DNA from 3 places in the Paraburkholderia sp. CNPSo 3281 genome. Region 2 is predicted to be linked to each of the others. Evidence: predicted binding sites of a transcription regulator. Region 2 holds the regulator's gene; each other region holds the start of a gene.
What was found. The regulator LexA, encoded in region 2, represses DNA repair genes until DNA is damaged. The targets are predictions, from matches to a motif close to ACTGTATNNNNATACAGT.

Region 1 (3,205 bases), on a different contig from region 2:
CTCTGACGGACGCGGGGTGGAGCAGTCTGGCAGCTCGTCGGGCTCATAACCCGAAGGTCGTAGGTTCAAATCCTACCCCCGCAACCAAACGTATTAAGCAGCAAGGCCTCGTGCCAATCAATCAACCCGCTATCAGCGGGTTTTTTGTTTTCTGCGCTTCGAAACTGCAACGAGCGCCATCGCTAGGCGCCGGCTTCGCTTCCAATCGCCCAATCCACCGCAGCCTGCGCGTGCAACGCGGTGGTGTCGAACACGGGCAGTGCCGAGTCGGTTTGTCCGATTAGCAGCGTGATTTCCGTGCAGCCGAGAATGACCGCCTGCGCGCCGCGTGCCGCGAGGTCTTCGATCACGCGCTGATACACGCGCCGCGACTCTCCATCCACGTTGCCGTGACATAGCTCGTCGTAGATGATCCGATGCACGTCCGCGCGATCGTGTTCGTTCGGCACGATCGCTTCGATGCCATGCGCCTCGCGCAATCGTCCCACGTAAAAGTCCTGCTCCATCGTGTAGCGCGTGCCGAGCAGGCCCGCTCGCGTGAAGTCCGCGGCGCGCAGCGCCTGGCCAGTCGGGTCCGCGATATGCAGGAAGGGGATCGAGATCGTTGCCTCGATCGCCGCGCGCACGCGGTGCATCGTGTTCGTCGCGAGCAGCACGATATCGGCGCCCCCGCGTTCGAGCTGTTGCGCGGCCTCGGCCATCTGCACGCCTAGCGCGTCCCAGTCGCCCGCGCGCTGGAGCGCTTCGACCTGCGCGAAGTCCACGGTCACCATCAGGCTGCGCGCGTTGTGATGGCCGCCCAGACGCGCCTTCGCGTGGCGGTTCAGCAGCCGGTAATACTCGGCCGACGATTCCCAGCTCATCCCCCCAATCACGCCGATCGTTTTCATCGATTCGTTCCTTACTCTCGTGGCCTGTTCAGTCCGCACGAGTATAGGCCTGCGCAGCCAGCAGTCCAGAGACGGTCTGGCCGATCCGAAGCGGTACGGGAGCCGATAAAGGGCGCGGACAGTTGTCTTGAAAATAGCACTGTGTTTTTGTACAGTATCGAGACTGTGAACGCGCCTTCTTCCGACCTCGCGCCGCCGCCTGCGCCCGACCCGGGGCGCTCCGCCGCCGCACTTGCCGCCGCCTGCGCCCGACCCGGGGCGCTCCGCCGCCGCACTTGCCGCCGCCGCTCGCAAGATCATCCATTGCGACTGCGACTGCTTCTATGCGTCTGTCGAAATGCGCGACGACCCCTCATTGCGCGGCCGTCCGCTCGCGGTGGGCGGCCGGCCCGACCAGCGTGGCGTGATCGCCACCTGCAACTACGAGGCGCGGCGCTTCGGCATTCATTCGGCGATGTCGTCGGCGCTCGCGATGCGCAAGTGTCCCGAACTGCTGATCCTGCCCACGGCGATGGAGAAGTACCGCACCGCCTCGCGCGAGATCATGGCGATCTACCGCGACTACACCGCCGACGTCGAACCGATCTCGCTCGACGAAGCCTATCTCGACGTCACGCGCGCCCCGCGCTGCAAGGGCAGCGCCACGCTGATCGCCGAGGAAATTCGCGCGCGCGTGCGCGAAACCGTGGGCGTGACGGTATCGGCCGGCGTGGCGCCGAACAAGTTCATCGCCAAGATCGCCTCGGACTGGAACAAGCCCGATGGCCTCTTCGTCGTGCGTCCGCCTGAAGTCGATGCCTTCGTCGCTGCGCTGCCCGTGCGCAAGATCCACGGCGTCGGCAAAGTCACGGCGGCGAAGCTCGAAAACCTCGGGCTCACCACCTGCGCGCAACTGCGCACGTGGTCGCTGTTCGATCTGCACCGGCATTTCGGCGTGTTCGGCAAGCGGCTCTACGAACTCGCGCGCGGTATGGACGACCGGCCCGTGCGCGCCGATCAGGAGCGCAAGTCGGTGAGCGTCGAGACGACCTATGTGAACGATCTGCTCACGCTCGAAGCGTGCAGCGAGGAGCTCAAGCGGCTTGCGGTGCTGCTCGACGCGCGCATCGAACGCGCGGGTTGCGCGCACGCGGTGCGCAAGCTCTTCGTGAAGATCCGCTTCGCCGACTTTCAGCGTACGACGGTCGAGTGCGTGGCCGATGCCACCGATGTGCGTACCCTCCTGCTGATGCTCGAAAAAGGGCTCGCGCGGCGCAAGCTGGCGGTGCGGCTGCTCGGCGTGGGCGTGCGGCTCGAAGAGGAGAATCCGGCGCTGCGCGGGCAGTTCGCGCTCTTCGACGACGATCCCGCGGAAGATGACGGACTGGTCGCGCTCGTCTGACGCCTTCGCGTGGAGGCGGGCCACGCCGCTGGCGGCGTCATTCTGGCGCCGATAGAATCGACGCGAGTCAAAACGAAAGCGCCACGCCGCCACGCCAGAACAAGGAGCCGCAGATGGACCTGATCATTCGCCGCGCGGTGCTCGCGCATGCGCATCCCGCTGGGTATCCCACGGTGGATATCGGCATCGAGGGCGGGCGCGTTACCGCGGTAGAGCCGCATCTCACGACGGCGGCGCGCGAGGAGATCGATGCCGCGGGTGCGCTCGTGAGCGCGCCGTTCGTCGATGCGCATTTCCACATGGACGCCACGCTCTCGTATGGCCTGCCGCGCGTGAATGCGTCGGGCACGCTGCTGGAGGGCATCGCGCTGTGGGGCGAGCTCAAACCGCATCTCACGCAGGAGGCGCTCGTCGAACGCGCGCTGCAGTACTGCGACTGGGCCGTCGCGCGCGGGCTCCTTGCGATTCGCTCTCACGTCGATGTGTGCGACGCGCGGCTGCTCGCGGTCGAGGCGCTGCTCGAGGTGAAGCGCCGTGTCGCGCCGTATCTCAATCTCCAGCTTGTGGCGTTTCCGCAGGATGGCGTGTTGCGCAGCCCCGGTGCGTTCGACAATCTCAAGCGCGCGATCGCGATGGGCGTGGACGTGGTGGGCGGCATTCCCCACTTCGAGCGCACGATGGCTGACGGCGCCGAATCGGTGCGTCTGCTCTGCGAGTTCGCCGCCGAAAAGGGCCTGCGCGTGGACATGCATTGCGATGAATCCGACGACCCGCTCTCGCGCCACATCGAAACGCTCGCGGCGCAAACGCATCGGCTGAGCATGCATGGGCGCGTGGCCGGGTCGCATCTCACGTCGATGCATTCGATGGACAACTACTATGTGAGCAAGCTGATACCGCTCATGCGCGAGTCGGGTGTCGCGGCGATTGCGAA
Region 2 (3,205 bases):
CCGCCGAAGGTGTCGTCGACCGTGTAGAGCTTGAGCTTCGGAAACTTCGCCGTGAGCGCCGCCGGGACCTTGTCCGAACGCGGACGGTAGAAGTTCTTCGCGGCGATCTCCTGGCCCTCTTCGCTATAGAGGAACTGCAGGTAGGCCTCAGCCTCCTTGCGCGTGCCCTTCTTGTCGACCACCTTGTCCACCACGGCCACCGGCGGCTCAGCCAGAATGCTCACCGAAGGCACGACGATCTCGAACTTGTCCGGGCCGAATTCCTTGAGCGAGAGAAATGCTTCGTTCTCCCATGCAATCAGCACATCGCCGATGCCGCGCTGCACGAAGCTCGTCGTGGCGCCTCGTGCGCCCGAGTCGAGCACGCCCGCGTTCTTGTAGAGCTTCGAGACGAAGTCCTTCGCCTTCTGCTCGTTGCCGCCCGGCTGGTGCAGCGCATACGCCCACGCCGCGAGATAGTTCCAGCGCGCGCCGCCCGAGGTCTTCGGATTCGGCGTGACGATCGAGACACCCGGCTTGGTCAGATCATCCCAGTCCTTGATGTGCTTCGGGTTGCCCTTGCGTACGAGGAACACGATGGTCGACGTGTACGGCGACGCGTTGTCGGGCAGGCGCTTTTGCCAGTCCTTCGCGACGATGCCCTTGTTGGCGAGCGCGTCGATGTCCCATGCCAGCGCGAGCGTCACGACGTCGGCTTGCAGGCCGTCGAGCACCGAGCGCGCCTGTGCACCCGAGCCGCCATGCGACTGCTTGATGGTGAGCGTTTCGCCCGTCTTCGCCTTCCACTGCTTGATGAAGGCTTCGTTGATGTCCTGGTACAGTTCGCGCGTCGGATCGTAGGAGACATTGAGCAGCGATGTATCCGCGTGAGCAGCCACCGGCGCCATGGCCGCCATCGTCGCGACGCCGACGAGCGGCGCAACGCCGATCACCAGTTTTGCCGCCAGTGTTTTCAGCCAGCCCGCGCGCCCCGTATGTGTCGTGCCCATCTATCTGTTCTCCGTTCTCGTGTGTGCTCGTTTGCGCCCATTGGTGAAGTGCAGCGAACGATGGAGGCCAGTCTAGCGATCTGCTTACATTATTAAAAATGATGTTTTTTCATTTTTTAATACGCAAAAGTGGTAAGGACAGAGGAAGTCGCTGCTGGAGCGCGGTTTCATCCGCGCAAACGCGGGAAAGCGGCCTGATGGCAACGCTCAGTCGACGAACTTCAAGTAACACTTGAAAAGTGGCGAGTACTGTATAAAAATACAGTTACCTGTTCAAACATACAGTGGCGCCATGACCAAACTCACCGCACGACAGCAGCAGGTTTTCGATCTGGTTCGCCGGGCCATCGAGCGCACGGGCTTCCCGCCCACGCGCGCCGAGATCGCGGCGGAACTCGGCTTCAGCTCGGCGAACTCCGCGGAGGAGCATCTGCGCGCGCTGGCGCGCAAGGGCGTGATCGAACTGGCTGCGGGCGCCTCGCGCGGCATCCGCCTCATGCCGGGGCCCGACGACCTGCCGCATCAGTTCACGCTTCCGCACGCGAGCATCATGCAGCTCTCGCTGCCGCTCGTTGGCCGCGTCGCAGCGGGTAGCCCGATCCTCGCGCAGGAGCACATCTCGCAGAACTACATGTGCGACCCGGCGCTCTTCTCGAGCCGACCCGACTACCTCTTGAAGGTGCGCGGCCTTTCCATGCGCGACGCCGGCATCCTCGACGGCGACCTGCTCGCCGTGCAGAAGAAGGCCGAAGCGAAAGACGGCCAGATCATCGTGGCGCGTCTTGGCGACGACGTCACCGTGAAGCGCCTGAAGCGCCGTCCGAACGGGCTCGAGCTGATCGCCGAGAACCCCGATTACGACAATATTTTTGTCGAGGCCGGCAGCGCGGAATTCGCGCTCGAAGGCATCGCGGTTGGGCTGATCCGCCCCACCGAATTCTGAGCAATCCGTCTGCGCGCAGTTTGCACATTGTTTGCGCACCCTCTGCGCACTACCTGGAGAGAGTCATGGAACGTCTTGCCCGCTTGCTGCCCTTCCGCCAATTCGGCCGTCTTCGCCATCTCCGTGGTATCGCCTCGTGCGCGGTCCGCGAAGTCCGCGATTCGGCTACCGCACTGAGCGGCTCGCTCTTCGAAGACTCGCCAGAGATGGTGGCGGCCAGCACGGCCGACCTGCCGGTGCTGCCCTCGGCCCAGCCAGCGTTTGCGCGCGTGTCGCTCAACAGCACGCTCAACACCGAACAGCCCATGCGCCGCGCGCCCGTGCGCGTCTATCAGGGTCCGTCGCGGCTCATCCTCGTCGGCACGGTTGACGCGGTTTGCCGCGCGATCGACCGCTGCATCGCCGAGCAGCACAGCGACCTGCCGGCTGCACTCGCGAAGTAAGCCGCAACGCTGCTCAAATGTGAGAAGAGGTTACAGGCGGGATCGTTTGGCCTGGTTTGCGGTCAACACCGTGTCTAAACGATTTGCCCTATGCCGATGACGGAATCTCTCTCGACCCCGCGTAAGACCCAAGGCTGGAAAAAGCCGGTCGCAATCACGGTTGCGCTCACCATGGTGGTTGCCGCGATCGGCTACGCCTATGCGTCGCCCTATATCGCGGTGAAACACATGAAAGCCGCCGCCGACGCGCGTGACGCCGTCGCGCTCAACGAGTACGTCGATTACCCTGCACTGCGCCTGAGCCTGAAACAGCAGGTTGGCGGGATGCTGCAGCGGCGCGTCGAGGGGCAGCACAGCAGCAATCCGCTGCTGATCCTCGGCGCCGTGATTGGCGCGGCATTGATTAGTCCGCTCGTGGATGCCTACGCCACACCGGAAGGCGTGGCCGCCCTGCTCGATGGCATGCCGCCGACGGGCAAGCCCGGCGACCGGCCGCACGCGCCGCCGCCAGCAGAATCCGGCGCGCCATCCACGCAATCGGCAGAACCAGCTCAATCGGCACCCGCACCCGCCGCGCCACCTGCTCCGGCGGCATCCGGCAACCCCGCGCCCGAAGCTCGGCCGGTGACCACGGCCGGCTATCGCGGCCTCAATGAGTTCGCGCTCACGTGGGACCGCGGCAATACGGGCGAGCACTACGCCGCCATCCTGCAGCGTCACGGGATCTTCTCGTGGAAGCTCTCGGCGGTCGAGCTAAACGAAGGAAACGTCTCGAACTGAGACAGTTCGGAAGTGACAGCGGAGCCAGGCCGGTTCTGTGCGAACCGGCC
Region 3 (3,205 bases), on a different contig from region 2:
CGCTCTGCCGCCCTGCCAGCCTCAGACGCTTGCGAGGACGACCCCGGCGCTAATTTCACCTCGAAATCTCAATAGAGCTCGACGATCACGCGCTACGGGCCCGGGTATTGCCCGGGTTCGCCTGTCAGCCTCGGCGCGACGATAGCCGGCATCGACGGCGTGGGCGCTTCCATGACCTTCGCGGTCGCGAGCTCGACGACGCTGCTCGCCAGCGGCAACTGGGCCTTCGGCAATCTCGCTGGCTACAGCGGTCGCGCGTTCGGCTGGGGACTCCCGTTCTTCTTCGGGCGCCGCGTGTTCACGGCGATCGCCTCGCAGGTCACGCCCGCAGGAAGCAGACCATTCTTCGCGTTCTGAGCGCGCCGGCGGCCGCCAACGTCTCATCGGTCACAAACGACGAAGGCCTCTTGCGAGGCCTTCATGAGCGCAGGTTGCGCGAATGTCGAGCGGATGTAGAAACGCAACCGCGAACAGAGTGCGCCCGCCTTAGTCGTTCGCGGCGTTCGGGTCGGGCGTGGTCTTCGCGAGCTTCGGCGGCGCGAGCCAGCGGAACGTCGCGAGGCCCGACTCGTTGAAGGTGCACTCCGCGGCGGCCGGCGTGACCGCGGCCTTCTTGATGCCGAGTTTCGCGACCAGCGCCGCGACCGGCGTGGTCGGCTTGCCCTCCGGCGCGCCGCCCTGGGCGACCGGAGCGGTGGGAACCGAAATCGTGCCGGGCAGCGCCGCCGCCTGCACCGTCGGCGCGGTGATCGTGGTCGCCTCGTTGGCGCCCTGCGCCGTGTTGGACGACGCTGCCGATGCGGCCGAAGCCGCCGATGCCGACGGCGCCGAGGCAGCCGCGGGGGCCGACGCCGCGCCGTTCTCGAGCCGCCCTTCGATCACCACGCGCGCACCACGATACGTCGTCGCGCTATGCGTGACTTTCAGGTCGCCGAGCGTCGTCCCGGCAAGGCGGCTACGCATCGCCTCTTCGCACGTGCTGGTGTTGCGGTACTGCGCCGCGCATCCCGCGAGCAGGGTGACGGCGGCCGCGAGGCCGGCGAAGCATGCGTTACGTTTGTTCATCGCTCATCCGTTTTTCAGGCTGCGGCAATTGTAGCGTACGGGGCGGGGAATCCCTGACGGCGCTCGCGCCCGCGTGCGACCCTGCTATCATCGCTGCTGTATATCCGTACAGTGCCGCGCGTGCTTCCCGACTCTCCCGATCCGTTCTACTACCTCGCGAACTTCGAGCGTGCGCTAGCGTGGCTCGATGCGCGCTGCGCCGACCTGTTCGACGACGCCGAGCGCCGCTTCGCCGACGATTTCGCCCAGCTGCCGCAGGCTGCGCGCGCGCTCTTCGTGCGCATGCTGATGCGCAAGGGACCCCATTTCCGCGCGAGCCGTCTCGCGTACGACGAGATCGGCTGTCCGCGCGCGGCGGCGGAACCACTCGTCGCGGCGGGCTGGCTCGACGACACGCCCGCGCTCGATCTCGACGCGCTCGCCGCGCTCGTCACGAAAGCCGAACTGCAGGCGCTCGCCGCGCGCCTTGGCATCGCGCCCGAACCGCGCGCCACGCGCGCGGCAACGCTCGAGACGCTCGATGCACACTATGCCGCCGCGCCCGAGCCGCGCGACTGGCATGCGTGGTTCCCGGCCTCACCCGACACCGTACTGCTGTTCGCGAGCGCCCCGCTCTGCGAGCGCCTGCGCCTCATGTTCTTCGGCAACCTGCATCAGGACTGGTCGGAGTTCGTGCTCGCCGACCTCGGCGTCTTTCGCTACGAAAGCGTGCCCTTCGATCGTGCCTCGCGCGCGTTCCAGCGCCGCGAGGACATCGACGCGTATCTGGCGCTGCGCGATTGCCGCGACGGACTCGAGAGCGCCGCCGAGGCCCTGAACTTCGACGCTGCTGCCGCCATCGCCGCAACACTCGAAGCGCTCGACGCACTGGCCGCGCGCACGCACGCCAATGTGTGGCTGCGCGCCCGCCACGACAAGCTGCGTCACGCCACGGGGCTCGCCGCCGAGCGCGCGGGCGAACCCGCACTCGCGTGGCGCGCTTATCTCGACTGCGGTCATCCTGAATCGCGCTACCGCCGCGTGCGTGTGCTCGAACAACTGAACCGCCGCGAGGAAGCGCTGGTGCTCGCACAGACCATTGCCGAAGCGCCCGCAAACGAAGAGGAAGCGCAGCGCGCCGCACGCACGCTCGGCCGTCTCGCACGCACGCGGGCGAAGTCGAAGACGAGCGCCGAGCCGGGGTTCGCCCAGCACGAACTCACGCTGCCCGCGGCGCCTCGCGCACTGCGCGTCGAGGAAGCCGCGCGCATCGCGCTCGCCACGCCGCAAGCGCCCGTGTTCTATGTCGAGAACACGCTGATCAACGCGCTCTTCGGCCTGCTCTGCTGGCCCGCGCTGTTCGCGCCGCTGCCAGGCGCGTTCTTCCATCCGTTCCAGCGCGGCCCCGCCGACCTGCACGCCGCCGACTTCGTCGCACGCCGTGCTTCGCAGTTCGAAGCCTGTCTCGCCGAACTCGAAACGCACGCCTACCGCGACTCGATTCTGCGGCGCTATGCGGAAAAATCCGGCACCCAGTCACCGTTCGTCGCCTGGCCCGCACTGAGCGACGAACTGCTCACGCTCGCCCTCGACTGCTTCCCCGCCGCCCATCTACGTCTGTGGTTCGAGCGGCTGCTGCGCGAACCCGTTGCCAACCGCTCGGGGCTGCCCGATCTCGTGCGCTTCTCGCCGCTCGAGCGGCGCTACGAACTGATCGAGGTGAAAGGCCCCGGCGACCGTCTGCAGGACAACCAGCGCCGTTGGCTTGCGTATTGCGTGCAGCACGGCATGCCGGTTTCCGTGTTGCAGGTGCGCTGGCCCAGCCTGCCCGACGAAGCCAACGACAGCGCCGCCCAGGCGCTGCGCGCGCCATGAGCTACACCGTCGCCGTGCGCACGCTGTGCGAGTTCACCGCGAAGCGCGGCGACCTCGACTTGCGCTTTACGCCCTCGCCCGACGCCAGCGATGGCCGCGCCGGCCACGCGGCCATCGCCGCGCGCCGCCCGTCCGGCTACGAGACCGAGATCGCGCTCTCCGGCACGTTCGAATCGCTCACCGTGCGCGGCCGCGCCGACGGCTACGACCCCGCGCGCCGCAGGCTCGAAGAATTCAAGACCTATCGCGGCGACCTCGATGCGATGCGCGAGAATCAGCGCGCGCT

Region 1: a site for LexA is predicted at 1,029-1,046, ahead of dinB (DNA polymerase IV). Genes of this name have one in related genera too.
Region 3: a site for LexA is predicted at 1,161-1,178, ahead of M3I56_RS05695 (VRR-NUC domain-containing protein). Genes of this name have one in related genera too.

Annotation. Positions count from the first base shown of each region.
Region 1 covers NZ_JAMBPS010000003.1:312,253-315,457, reverse strand. The annotation lists tRNA gene M3I56_RS05390 (tRNA-Met) at 11-87, shown strand; gene M3I56_RS05385 (aspartate/glutamate racemase family protein) at 183-890, opposite strand; gene dinB (DNA polymerase IV) at 1,228-2,271, shown strand; gene M3I56_RS05375 (amidohydrolase family protein) at 2,385-3,205, shown strand, end outside.
Region 2 covers NZ_JAMBPS010000016.1:100,156-103,360, reverse strand. The annotation lists gene M3I56_RS18150 (sulfate ABC transporter substrate-binding protein) at 1-989, opposite strand, end outside; gene lexA (transcriptional repressor LexA) at 1,282-1,932, shown strand; gene M3I56_RS18140 (hypothetical protein) at 1,998-2,375, shown strand; gene M3I56_RS18135 (DUF2939 domain-containing protein) at 2,466-3,155, shown strand.
Region 3 covers NZ_JAMBPS010000003.1:381,765-384,969, forward strand. The annotation lists gene M3I56_RS05685 (DUF3443 family protein) at 85-357, shown strand; gene M3I56_RS05690 (hypothetical protein) at 487-1,065, opposite strand; gene M3I56_RS05695 (VRR-NUC domain-containing protein) at 1,186-2,919, shown strand; gene M3I56_RS05700 (ATP-dependent DNA helicase) at 2,916-3,205, shown strand, end outside.